2 regions of the Kineococcus sp. R86509 genome follow, and region 2 is predicted to be linked to the other one. Evidence: riboswitches for the same ligand, from Rfam matches in the RefSeq annotation. Region 2 holds a riboswitch; the other holds the start of a gene.

Region 1 (6,066 bases), 2.1 Mb from region 2:
CGACGGCCTTCGTCGGCGGCCGACGTCGGGGCGCCGTCCCGGAACGCGCCGTGGAGCACCGGGTCGACTGGCGCACCGAGACCGAGGCGGGGCTGCGCCTGGCGGCCCGCATCGAGGAGGACTCCCGCCTGGAGGTGCAGCTGCGGACGTTCCTGCGTGCCGCCGAACGCGACCACGGTCGCGCGGGTCCGCTGAGCGTGGCCGCCGGGGCCGAGGAACGCCGGGTGCGCTGGGTCGCGGACCAGCAGCGCGCCGCGGGCAAGGAACGGGCCCGCACGCTGGGTTGGACGGACTGCTACACCTTCACCAAGTCGATGGGTGAGCGACTCGTCGAGGAGATCGCCGCCCCCGTCATCCCGACGACGATCCTGCGCCCGAGCGTCGTGGAGTCCGCCGTCCAGCACCCGCACCCGGGCTGGATCGAGGGCTTCAAGATGGCCGAGCCGCTGATCCTGGCCTACGGCCGCGGTGAGCTGACGGAGTTCCCGGCGGCACCGGACGCGGTCCTCGACGTGGTGCCCATCGACCACGTCGTGAACGCCATCCTGGTCGCGTCGGCGACCCCGCCGCCGTTGTCGCAGCCGGCGTACTACCACGTGTCCTCGGGCAACCGGAACCCGTTGACGTTCCGCCAGATCTACGAGTTCATCCGCGAGTACTTCACGGAGCACCCCTTCGACTCCTCCCCCGCGGTCATGCCCACGTGGGACTTCCCGGGGGGTCGGGCCGTGGAGCGCAAGGTCCGGGCCGGGGAGCTGCTCACCGGCGCGGGGAACCGGCTGCTGGCGTTCGCGCCGCGCTCGGAACGGGTCCGCGAGGCCTCCCGCAAGCTCGACACCCTCAGCCGGCAGCTCGACAGCGGTCGTCGCTACATGGACCTGTACAAGGCCTACACCGAGGCCGAGCTCCGGTTCGTCGACGACAAGACGCTGGCGCTGCACGAGTCGCTGGACCCCGCGGACGCGGAGCTCTTCGGCTTCGACACCTCGACGGTGGACTGGCGCCACTACTGGCTCGACAGCCACTGCCCCAGCGTCACGACGCAGATGCGCAAGTACGAGGAGATCCGCCGTCGGCGCACGCTGACCGAGTCCACCGGCCCGCGGGCGCTGAAGCCCGTCGCGGAGGGTTCGGCGCCCGTCCTCGCGGTCTTCGACCTCGCCGGGACGCTGATCCCGGGGACCGTCGTCGACTCGTACCTGACGCTGCGCCTCTCGGCGCTGGACGCCCCGGCGCGGGTCGCGGAGTTCGGCCGGATCATGCGCCACCTGCCGGGGTGGATCGCCGCCGAACGGCGCGACCGCGGCAGCTTCCTGCGTTCCCTCTTCCGCGGGTACGCGGGCGTCGACCTGGACCTGCTGGAGGCCTACGTCGACGAGGTGCACGCGCCGCGCTTCCTGGAGCAGGTCTCCTCGGACGCGTTGCGGCGCATCCAGGGTCACCGCGACGCCGGGCACCGGACCATCCTCATGACCGGCGACGTGCGCCAGGTGACGCGGCCGTTGTCGGCCCTCTTCGACGAGGTCGTCTGCACCGACCTGGACGAGGAGCTCGACCTCGGCGGGCGCCGCCGGGCCAGCGGCTTCCTGAAGTCCCCACCCCTGGTCGGGGAGGCGCGGGCCGCCTGGCTGCGCCGCTACGCCGAGGTCGAGGGGGCGGACCTGTCCGCCAGCTACGCCTACGCCGACTCCCACGTCGACGTGCCGCTGCTGAAGTCGGTGGGCAACCCGACGGCCGTCTCGCCCGACGTCCCGCTGTTCCGGGTGGCCCGCGCCTCGCGCTGGCCGGTGGCGGACTGGGCGGCGAGTTCGCCCGCGCGGCGGCTGCGGGTGCCGCAGCAGGTGCTCGCGGGCACCGACTGAGCCGTGCCGGACGGCTCCCCGGGGGGTCGACGTGGCAGGATGCGAACCGTGCACTCCACACCGTCGAGCAGTCGATGCGGACCGCCGGTGTCGAGGACCGAAGGATGGCGAGGCTGATGGGGATCCCCCGACCGACGCGGATCGTGCGTGCGCTGCCGTTGCTGCGCAAGCACTCCGGGTCTGCTCCCGAGGACAAGGCCGGTCGGGCGGTCCACCGCAACGACTGGGTGCGCTCGGCTCCGGCCACGGCGGTGCGCTCCGGGCTGCAGCGGGTCCTGATGACCCCCGTCCTCCGCTCGCAGGTGACGGTCCACGTGCACAACGCCGAGGTGCTGGACCGCCTCGGTGGCGCGGCCGTGCTGGTCGCCAACCACTCCTCGCACCTGGACGCCCCGGTGCTGCTGGAGGCCCTCGGACCGCGCCGTCGCCGCCGGATCGCGATCGCCGCGGCCGCGGACTACTTCTTCGACGTGTGGTGGCGCGCAGCCCCGTCGGGCCTGGTCATCGGCACCTTCCCGCTGGAACGCCGCGGGACGGCGGGGGCGAGCGCGTCCTCGCAGCTGCTCGCCGACGGCTGGAGCCTGGTGATGTTCCCCGAGGGTGGGCGCAGCTACACCGGTGAGATGCGCCCGTTCAAGAAGGGCGCGGCGTACCTGGCCCTGGAGGCCGGGGTGCCGGTCGTCCCGATCGCCCTGCGCGGGACCTACGACGCGATGCCGCCGAAGCGGAACTGGCCGGTGAAGGGGCGTCCGCCGATCCACGTGACCTTCGGTGAGCCGCTGCACGGACGCGAGGGTGAACGGGCCGGGGACTTCACCCCCCGGATCGAGGAAGCCGTCGCGAAACTGCTCGCGAACAGCTGATCCGAGCGCTCCAGGGCGTGATCTGCGCCACACGCGGACGTCACTCACCAGCCTGATCAGGGGTTTCGTGCACGTTCACGTGACGGTGCGGACACGGCACGGTGTACGCCGGGCCTCGCGCTTGTTACGGTCGGCCCGTCCCTGAGCCCGTTCGGGGACACGTCGCGGAGACGCCGAGTCCTGCCCACCGCGCCGGATGCAGAACCCGTGGGCAGGAGCGGGGGACCCAAGGTTCCTCGGACCACCGCAGTCCGCTGCGGAGTCCTCGGGGTGAAGCCGCGTCCGCGCGGCCGGGTCACACCTTCGACCCGAACCCGACAGCTGACCTCGCAGGCGTTGGAGGCCAACCATGTCTGCGATCCGTCGCGCCCCGTCCCGTCTCGTCCGCCGTGGCCTGCTGGCCACCTTCGCCGCCGGCGCTGCCGGTGCCGCTCTGCTGGGCCCCGTCTCCAGCGCCTCGGCCGCTCCCGTGCAGGAGTGGGACGCGCTCGCCCACTGCGAGTCCAGCGGCAACTGGCACATCAACACCGGCAACGGCTACTACGGCGGGCTGCAGTTCAACCCGCGCACCTGGACCAGCTTCGGCGGTGGGCAGTACGCGGGCCGCGCCGACCAGGCCTCCCGTGAGCAGCAGATCGTCGTCGCCGAGCGCGTGCTCGCGGCCCAGGGCTGGAACGCCTGGCCGTCCTGCTCGCGCCGTCTCGGCCTGCACGGCTCGGCCGACCCCGTCGGCCAGGAGGCCGCGCTGCTCCACCCGGCGCCCGCCCCCGCTCCCGCTCCGGCCCCCGCGCCTGCTCCGGCCCCCGCGCCGGTCGCCGTTGTCGAGGCCGCTCCGGCGCCCGCCGCCCGCACCTACACCGTCGCCCCCGGCGACACCCTCTACCGGATCGCCGTGAACAACGGTGTCGCCGGCGGGTACGTCGCGGTGTGGAACGCCAACCGCGGCCTCATCGGTGACAACCCGGCGCACATCGCCGTCGGCCAGGTCCTCGTCCTCCCCTGACCCCTCCCGTCCGCGATCGTGCAGGGATCCCCGGCACGATCGCGGACGGTGGTCCGACCAGCGTCAGGGACGCTGGTCGAAGACGTGCCGGCGCACCCAGGCGTGCATCGCGACGGCCGCCGCCGCCCCCACGTTGATCGAGCGGGTCGAGCCGAACTGCGCGATGGCCAGCACGTCGACGCAGTGCGCGACCGCCTCGTCGCTCAGTCCCGGACCTTCCTGCCCGAAGAGCATCACGCACTCGCGCGGGAGGTCGTAGGTCTCCAGCGGTACCGATCCCTCGACGTTGTCGATGCCGACGATCGGGAGCCCCCGTTCGGCGGCCCAAGCGACGAGGGCCTCCACGTCGGCGTGGTGGTGCACCGACAGGTACCGGTCGGTGACCATCGCGCCGCGCCGGTTCCACCGCCGGTGGCCCACGACGTGCGCACCGGCCGCGTTCACGGCGTTCGCGGTCCGCACGACGGAACCGATGTTCGCGTCGTGCTGCCAGTTCTCGACCGCCACGTGCAGCGGGTTCCGGCGGGTGTCGAGGTCGGCGACGATCGCGGCGTTGGACCAGTACCGGTACTCGTCACCCACGTTGCGCCGGTCACCCTCGAGCAGCAGCTCGGGGTCGAAGCGCGGGTCGTCGGGCCAGGTCCCCTCCCAGGGCCCCACGCCGACGACCCGCTGCTCCTGGACCTCGTCACTCACCGGACCATCATCGCAAGGCTCAGACGGCCTTCTTCCACGCGGACCGGAAACCCAGCGAGCGGCCGGTCTGCAGCAGGCTGTTCTCGTAGAGACGGCGCGCGACGGTGACGAAGAGCACGGCGGTGGCCGCGATGATCAGCAGCGAGAGCAACGGTTCCCACAGGGCGACGTCCCCCTGGACCACGCGCTTGGGCATGACCATCGGCGAGGACAACGGGATGTAGCTCAACGCGGTCTGCAGCGGGCCGGGTTCGTTGGCGAGGAAGCTGGCGAAGAACGGCAGCATGACGAACATCTGCACCGGGGTCGCCGTCGACTGCAGGTCCTCGAGCCGGCTCGCCATCGCGCCCGCCGCGGCCCACAGGCAGGAGAGCATCGCGAAGCCGAGGACGAAGAAGACGAGGAACCACGCGGCGGCGCTGGGGATGCCCGGGATGCTGTCCAGCAGTTCCGGCTGGGCGATGCGCAGGGCCGCCACCCCGGCGACGACGAGCAGCAGGATCTGACCGAAGGCCAGGATCCCGTTGCCGAGGATCTTGCCGATGAGCAACTGCCGCACCGGGACGGTCGTCACGAGCAGTTCGATGACGCGGGTCTGCTTCTCCTGCACCACGCTCTGCGCGATCGAGTAGCCGAAGAGGACGACGATCTGGAAGAACAGCACTGCGAACGCGAGGCCGAGAAGGTAGACGAGCAACGGGTCCACCGCGTCGGGGTCGAGCAGTCGCGTCGACGGCGGCGGCAACGACAGGACGCGCTGGACCTCGGTCTGGTCCACCCCCAGCGCCTGGAAACCCAGCACGGTCTGAGCGGAACCGATCCGGGTGCGGAGGACGCCGGCCAGGGTGTCCGAGACGTTGCGGTCACCCAGGATGACGGCGCTGGTGTCCCCGACCACCACGGCGGCGTCGACGTCCCCGGCCCGGACGGCGGCCTCGGCGGCCGCGTCGTCGGCGACCTCCTTCAGCTCGATCCGGGTGTCCGGGTCCTCGCCGGGTCGGGCGACCACCAACGGCTGCGCCTGCGCGGTGACCGCGACGTCGTAGTCGTCGCCACCTCCGGAGATCACCCCGGGCAGGACGGAGGCCGCGGCGACGAGGACGAAGAGCAGGACGGTCGAGAAGATGAAACCCTTGTCCCGCAACTTCTCCGTCATCTCGCGCTGGGCGATGATCCACCACTGGGCGTTCACCGGGACACCTCCTGGAACAGGTCGGACAACGAGGGCAGCAGCGGGGCGAAGGAGCGGACCGGGCCGCGGCGGAGGGCCTCGGCGAGAACCCGCTGGTCGAGGTCGGGATCACCGTGGAGTTCGAGGACGGTCCCGTCGGCACGCCGTTCCAGCACCCGGACGCCGGGGACGTCGTCCAGCCAGCCGAGGTCGGCGTCGGCGACGAGCCGGAAGCGGGATCCGGCCCGTTCCCGGCGCAGCTTCTCCGGTTCTCCCGCGGCGACGACCCGACCGGCGTGCAGGATGACGAGTTCGTCGCAGAGCCGGTCGACGAGGTCGAGCTGGTGGCTGGAGAAGAGGACACCCACCCCCGCCGCGACCTTCTCCCGCAGCAGGTCCGCCATCGCGTCGACGGCGATCGGGTCGAGACCGGAGAACGGTTCGTCGAGGACCAGCAGTTCCGGGTCGTGC
Region 2 (6,066 bases):
GGGACGACCACCTCGGCGTCCTCGGGGACCTCGGTCCCGGTCGTGGTCCGCGCCCCCGGGGTCGAGCCGAGGAACGCCTTCAGCCGGTCGATGCCCTGTTCTGCGAGGCGTTCGGCTCCCGGGTCCAGCCGGCCCTGCTTCAGCAGACCCCGCAGCACCGCGTCGATCGACTCGCCCTGCCTCTTGTTCTCGTCCATGCCCCCAGCGTCGCACCCACCCGCGCCGTCCTCGTCATCCGTACGGCGGAACCCCGGACGCCGTCCGTCGTCCCGCCGGCGGGGCCGGGGTCAGGCGGCGGTGGCGAGGAACTCGTCCCAGCGGGGGTCGGGGGTCTCGGCCCCCCGCACGGCCCAGGACGCGCCCCGGGGGGCGGCGGGTCGGAACGGCATGCTCCAGCCCATCTCCTCGGGGGTGCGGTCGCCCTTGGCGTTGTTGCAGCGCACGCAGCAGGCGACGAGGTTCTCCCAGCTGTCCGGGCCGCGACGGCTGCGCGGCAGGACGTGGTCGACGGTGCTCGCGTGGCCGCGGCAGTAGGCGCAGCGCTGGTGGTCGCGGCGCAGGACGCCACGCCGGCTGACCGGGACGACCTGGCCGCGCGGGACGCGGACGTAGCGCGTGAGCAGGATGACGGAGGGCCGTTCGAGGCTCATCGTCGCGCCGACGACGGGGTCGGCGTCGGCGAGGACCACCGACGCCTTCCCGGCGAGCACGAGGACGAGTGCCCTGCGGAAGGACACCACCGCGAGCGGTTCGAAGCCGGCGTTCAGCACGAGCGTGCGCACATCCACCTCCTGAGACGACGAGAGGCGCCGTCCCCGGTGGGGAGGGCGCCTCTGAGAGCGACGACGTGCACATGGTGGTGGTGCACGTGGTGGTGGTGCTCCGCGTGCTGCTGGAGGGCGTGGGGCACCACGGTGGCTGTGCCGCCGTGACGCCTGGTCATCGGACCTCCGTGGGTGCCGTCGTCGTTGACGGCACCCTACGTCGCGAGGGGTGGTGGAGTCAGCAACTTTCCCGTGAATCCCACCGGGCGTGCCGGAACCGGGGAGGTGACCCGGGTCCGCCCGCGAACGCGAGAACGGCGCCCGCCGCACCACCGTCGGAGGCGGGAGCCTCCTCCGGTGGGCGCGACGAGCGCCGTTCCTGCGGACCCGAGCGACGATCACTCGCCGATCGGTGACGTGCCTCGATCAGACGGTGGCGGCGAGGCGACCGAAGGTGACGGCGTCGCTCCAGATCGCGCGGAGCTGGACGGGCTTGCCGGTCCGCGGCGCGTCCCACATCATCCCGCCGCCCGCGTAGATGCCCACGTGGAAGGCACGGCCGGAGCCGTTGCTGAAGAAGACGAGGTCGCCGGGGACGGCGTCGCCGCGGGAGATCGTGGCCGCGGCCGACTTCTGGGCGGCGGCGGTCCGGGGGATCTCGACGCCGACCTGGCGGTAGACGTAGCTGGTGTAGCCCGAGCAGTCGAAGCCGGCGGGGGTGGTGCCGCCGTAGACGTAGGGGACACCGGCGTAGTCGTCGGCCACGTCGAGGATGCGCGCACCCATCGAGGCCTGGACCGGGGCGGGCGCGGGAGCCGGTGCGGCCACCGGAGCCGCCACGACCGGCGCGGGCTCGGCGACGATCGCGTTCTCCGCGACGCTGGAGGCCACGACCGGGACGGCGTCCGCGGTACGGGTGGCCCGGGTGAGGACCGGGGCGGCGACGACGACGGGCGCAGCGGCCGGGGCAGCGGAGAACGTCGCGGTGCTCGACAGGGTGCTCACCGTGGCGGGTGCCGACACGACGCCGGCGGCAGTGGTGCCGAAGGCGGCGGGAACGGCGGTCGCCACCGAGGCGACGCTCGAGCCGACGGCGGCCGGGGCTGCACTGGTCAAGGCGCTCGCGGGGAGAGCGACGGAGACGAGCAGACCACCGGCGGCGGCGGCGACCGCACCGGTGCGGACGGCGCCGCCGGCGGTGCGGGCGACGCTGTCGGACAGGTCGGTCAGGGGGGTACGGGCACGAACGGCGGCGCGATGGCGCGCCTGGACGCGAGTCGTCAAGGTGGTGGCCTCTCCGACGCCTGCGAGGTGAGCTGTCGGGTTCGGGAGGGAGTATCCCCCGGCCGGTTCGCACCGGCTTCACCCCAAGGACTCGGCGCGACCAGGTGGTCGTGCTCCGCCCGGGAAACGTGGTTCCCCCACCCCTGCCATGAAATGTCTCGGGGGACCTCGGCGTGGTGGCAGGGCTCGGCGTCCACGTGAGGGCATCCGCGTGCGCTGTCGAGGATGCGGATGGACCATAACCCGATCCTGGGTCGAATGTCACGACCCGGTGACGAACTGGTGCCGGGGACGTGACGACGAGTCGGGCTTGATCTACAGAGAGTGACGACTTAGAACGGGAAGTGGACGACGCCGAGGGCCGAACGGGTGACCTCGGCCTTCACCCTCCGTCGCAGATCACCCGTGGGAGGGCCGGCAGGCGGCTGTCCGGGCTGTTCCCGGGCCCGGAACCCCGCGTCGTCGAGGGGTTCCCGGGTCGGGCGGGGTCAGCTGAGGGCGACGAAGATGTGCGACGCCTCGGCCGACGTGAGGTCCACCACACCCTCGCCCACCGCGACCTCGACGCCGGAGGCCGACGACTTCGCGACGACCTCGACCCCGGGGACCAGGCCGGCGGCGTGGAAGCGGGCCAGCAGCGGGACGTCGGTCTGCAGCGGTTCGCCGAGGCGCCGCACGACGACGGAGCGCCCCTCGAGCTCGGGGCTGCTCAGCGACTGCACACCGGAGCGGAAGTCCTCGGTCGAGCACTCCTCCCCCAGCTCGTCCAGACCGGGGATCGGATTGCCGTAGGGCGAGGAGTGCGGGTGGTCCAGGATCGCCACGAGGCGCTTCTCGACCTCCTCGGAGACGACGTGCTCCCAGCGGCAGGCCTCCTCGTGGACGAGGCTCCACTCCAGTCCGATGACGTCGGTCAGCAGGCGCTCGGTGAGGCGGTGCTTGCGCATGACCCGCATCGCCTTCTGCTTGCCGGCGTCGGTCAGCTCCAGCCGCCGGTCGGTGCCCACGTGCAGCAACCCGTCGCGCTCCATCCGCGCCACGGTCTGGGAGACCGTCGGGCCGGAGTGGTGCAACCGCTCGGCGATGCGAGCGCGCATCGGCACGATGCCTTCCTCTTCCAGTTCGAAGACCGTCTTGAGGTACATCTCGGTGGTGTCGATGAGATCGCTCACGGTGCCCATCATCGTTCATCGCGACCGGTGGTCGCACCCTTGACCCCGGGGCGTTCGGGGCGTGTCCGCGCAGAGCGTCCGACGGGTCGGGGCCCCACCTCCACCGGGCCTCCACCGGGCGGGGCGGCGGACGCGCGGATAGCGTCCCGGCGTGGCCGCCCGCGAACAGGACCGTGACCCGAGGACCAGCGTGCTCTGGTTCCGTCGGGACCTCCGACTCAGCGACCACCCGGCGTTGCTCGCCGCGGCGGCGGAAGGGTCGGTGCTCCCGCTCTTCGTCATCGACCCCGCGCTCTGGAAGCCCTCCGGGGACGTCCGCCGCGCCTACCTGCTCCGCTCGCTGCGGGCGCTCGACGCGTCCCTGGGCGGCAACCTCGTGGTCGAAGCGGGCGACCCGGCGCAGGTCGTGGACGACGTCGCCGCGCGGGTCGGGGCCCGCCGGGTGCACGTCAGCGCCGACGCCGGCCCCTACGGCCGTCGGCGCGACGACGCGGTCGCGACGGCGCTGGCGGGTCACGACCGTGAACTGGTCCGCACCGGGACGCCCTACGCCATCGGGCCCGGGACCATCCTCAACGGCTCCGGCAAGCCGTTCCAGGTCTTCACCCCGTTCTCACGCGCCTGGAACGAGCACGGCTGGCCCGCGCCCGCCGCCGATCCCGGTGACGTCGACTGGGTGCACGACGGTGCGGGGGTCGACGGCTCGCACTGGCCGGGCGAACCGGACCTGGGCGACCTCGAACTCCCCGAGGCCGGCGAGGACGCCGCCTTCGCGCGCTGGCACGACTTCCTCGACGGCGCCCTGGCCGACTACGACGGCGAGCGGAACCGCCCCGACCACGACGGCACCTCCCAGCTCTCGCACGCCCTGAAGTGGGGCGAGCTGCATCCCCGGACCCTGCTGGCCGCGTTGCGTGCGAAGCGGTCGGTGGGGGCGGAGACCTACCGGACCGAACTGTGCTGGCGGGAGTTCTACGCCGACGTGCTCTGGAACCGCCCGGAGTCCGCCCGGGAGTACTACCGCCCACAACTGGCGGCCATGAACTACGAACCCGTGGGCGAGTCGTTCACGGCCTGGGCCGAGGGGCGCACGGGGTTCCCCATCGTCGACGCCGGGATGCGCCAGCTGCGCTCCGTCGGGTGGGTCCACAACCGGGTCCGGATGATCGTCGCGAGCTTCCTCGTCAAGGACCTGCACGTCGACTGGCGCTCCGGGGCACGGGAGTTCATGCACTGGTTGCGCGACGGGGACCTCGCCAGCAACAACCACGGCTGGCAGTGGGTGGCGGGGTCGGGGACCGACGCCTCGCCGTTCTTCCGGATCTTCAACCCGATCACCCAGGGCCAGAAGTTCGACCCCGACGGCAGCTACGTCCGCCGCTGGGTCCCGGAGCTGGGCCACCTCGCGGGGAAGTCCGCGCACACCCCCTGGGACGCGGCCGACGGGTACGAGCAGGGCTACCCCGAACGCATCGTCGACCACGCCCACGAACGCCAGGTGGCGTTGGAGGACTACGCCCGAGTCAAGGGCTGACGGGTGACTTCCTGCTGCGCAGGGTGAGCAGGCCGCAGGACCACGAGGACGAGAACTCCGACGACCAGTGCGGCGATCCCGCCGACGAGGGAGATCCGGTCCAGCCCTTCGGCAAACGCGCTGTGCGCCAGCGATTCCACCGCACCGCGGGCCTGGTCGGGAACCGCGGCGAAGATCGCCTGCGCTCCGCCGCTGGCCAGCCCGTCCGCCAGCGTGGCGGGGTCGGTGACCGCGGAGTCCGCGCTGACCACGTCGGCGATGCGGTGCGTGAACAGGGTTCCGAGCGCGGCGATCCCCAGGGCCATCCCCAACTGACGGAACGTGTTCACGGCACCGCCGGCCATTCCGGCCCGCGGACCGGGGACGTGGGCGAGAGCAGCCGACACCAGCACGGGGGTCCCGGCACCGACCCCGAGCCCCAGCACCGTCAACCCGGGAAGCAGTGCGGCCCAGCCGGAGTCGGGGCCCACGTTCAGGACGAGCAGGTCCCCGAGACCGATCAGCAGCATGCCGATCCCGACGGGCAGCCGGGGCGAGCGCGCGTGCAGCACCCGACCGAGGACGGCGGAGACGACGAACGCGGCGATGCTCAGCGGTAGCACCACGAGACCGGCACGGACCGGCCCGAGACCCAGCAGGGACTGCAGCCAGATGGACACGTAGGCCAGCGACCCGAACGCCGACGCCTGCATGACGACGGCGGTCAGCATGAGGACGGCGAAGGCGGGTTTCCGGAAGAGCCCCAGGTCCAGCAGGGGGTGCGCACGGCGCACCTCGACCGCGAGGAACACCGCGAGGGCGACCAGCGCCACGCCGGAACCGGCCAGCGTCTGACCCGCGGTCCAGCCGTCCTCCCCACCGGCGATCAGCGCGTACACCGCGCCGGCCGCGAACGCGGTGAAACTGACGGCCCCGGGGACGTCGACACGAGCCGCCGGGTTCTTCGACTCCGGCACGACCCGCAACGTGAGGGCGACGGCGACCACCGCGATCGGCAGGTTCACCAGGAAGATCCAGCGCCAGGAGAGCCCCTGGGTGAGCAGTCCACCGAGGATCGGGCCGCACGCGGCAGCCGCCCCGTTGACGGCCCCCCAGATCCCGAAGGCGGTCCCCCGGTCCCGTCCGGAGTAGGACCCCGCGAGCAGGGCCGTCGTGGCGGCGAACATCGCCGCGGCGCCGACGCCCTGCACCAGTCTCGCCACGACGAGGAGTTCGGGGTTCGGCGCGAGACCGCACGCCAGCGAGGCGAGGGCGAAGAGCACGAGACCGACGACGTAGGCGCCCCGACGCCCGTACCGGTCCGCGCAGGCCC

The links. A riboswitch is a leader RNA that binds a small molecule or an ion and turns the genes downstream of it on or off. The one in region 2 is predicted to bind cyclic di-AMP.
Region 1: it holds a riboswitch for cyclic di-AMP, as region 2 does, so the genes downstream of both, SJY07_RS15975 (transglycosylase family protein) here and SJY07_RS05255 (C40 family peptidase) in region 2, are expected to answer to the same signal.

The regions. Positions count from the first base shown of each region.
Region 1 is NZ_JAXHCE010000001.1:3,268,422-3,274,487, reverse strand. It holds gene SJY07_RS15985 (SDR family oxidoreductase) at 1-1,862, shown strand, start outside; gene SJY07_RS15980 (lysophospholipid acyltransferase family protein) at 1,967-2,725, shown strand; cyclic di-AMP (ydaO/yuaA leader) riboswitch at 2,906-3,076, shown strand; gene SJY07_RS15975 (transglycosylase family protein) at 3,075-3,728, shown strand; gene SJY07_RS15970 (TrmH family RNA methyltransferase) at 3,792-4,424, opposite strand; gene SJY07_RS15965 (ABC transporter permease) at 4,444-5,616, opposite strand; gene SJY07_RS15960 (ATP-binding cassette domain-containing protein) at 5,613-6,066, opposite strand, start outside.
Region 2 is NZ_JAXHCE010000001.1:1,119,689-1,125,754, forward strand. It holds gene SJY07_RS05245 (hypothetical protein) at 1-197, opposite strand, end outside; gene SJY07_RS05250 (HNH endonuclease) at 288-782, opposite strand; gene SJY07_RS05255 (C40 family peptidase) at 1,191-2,048, opposite strand; cyclic di-AMP (ydaO/yuaA leader) riboswitch at 2,051-2,232, opposite strand; gene SJY07_RS05260 (metal-dependent transcriptional regulator) at 2,537-3,220, opposite strand; gene SJY07_RS05265 (cryptochrome/photolyase family protein) at 3,372-4,754, shown strand; gene SJY07_RS05270 (DHA2 family efflux MFS transporter permease subunit) at 4,733-6,066, opposite strand, start outside.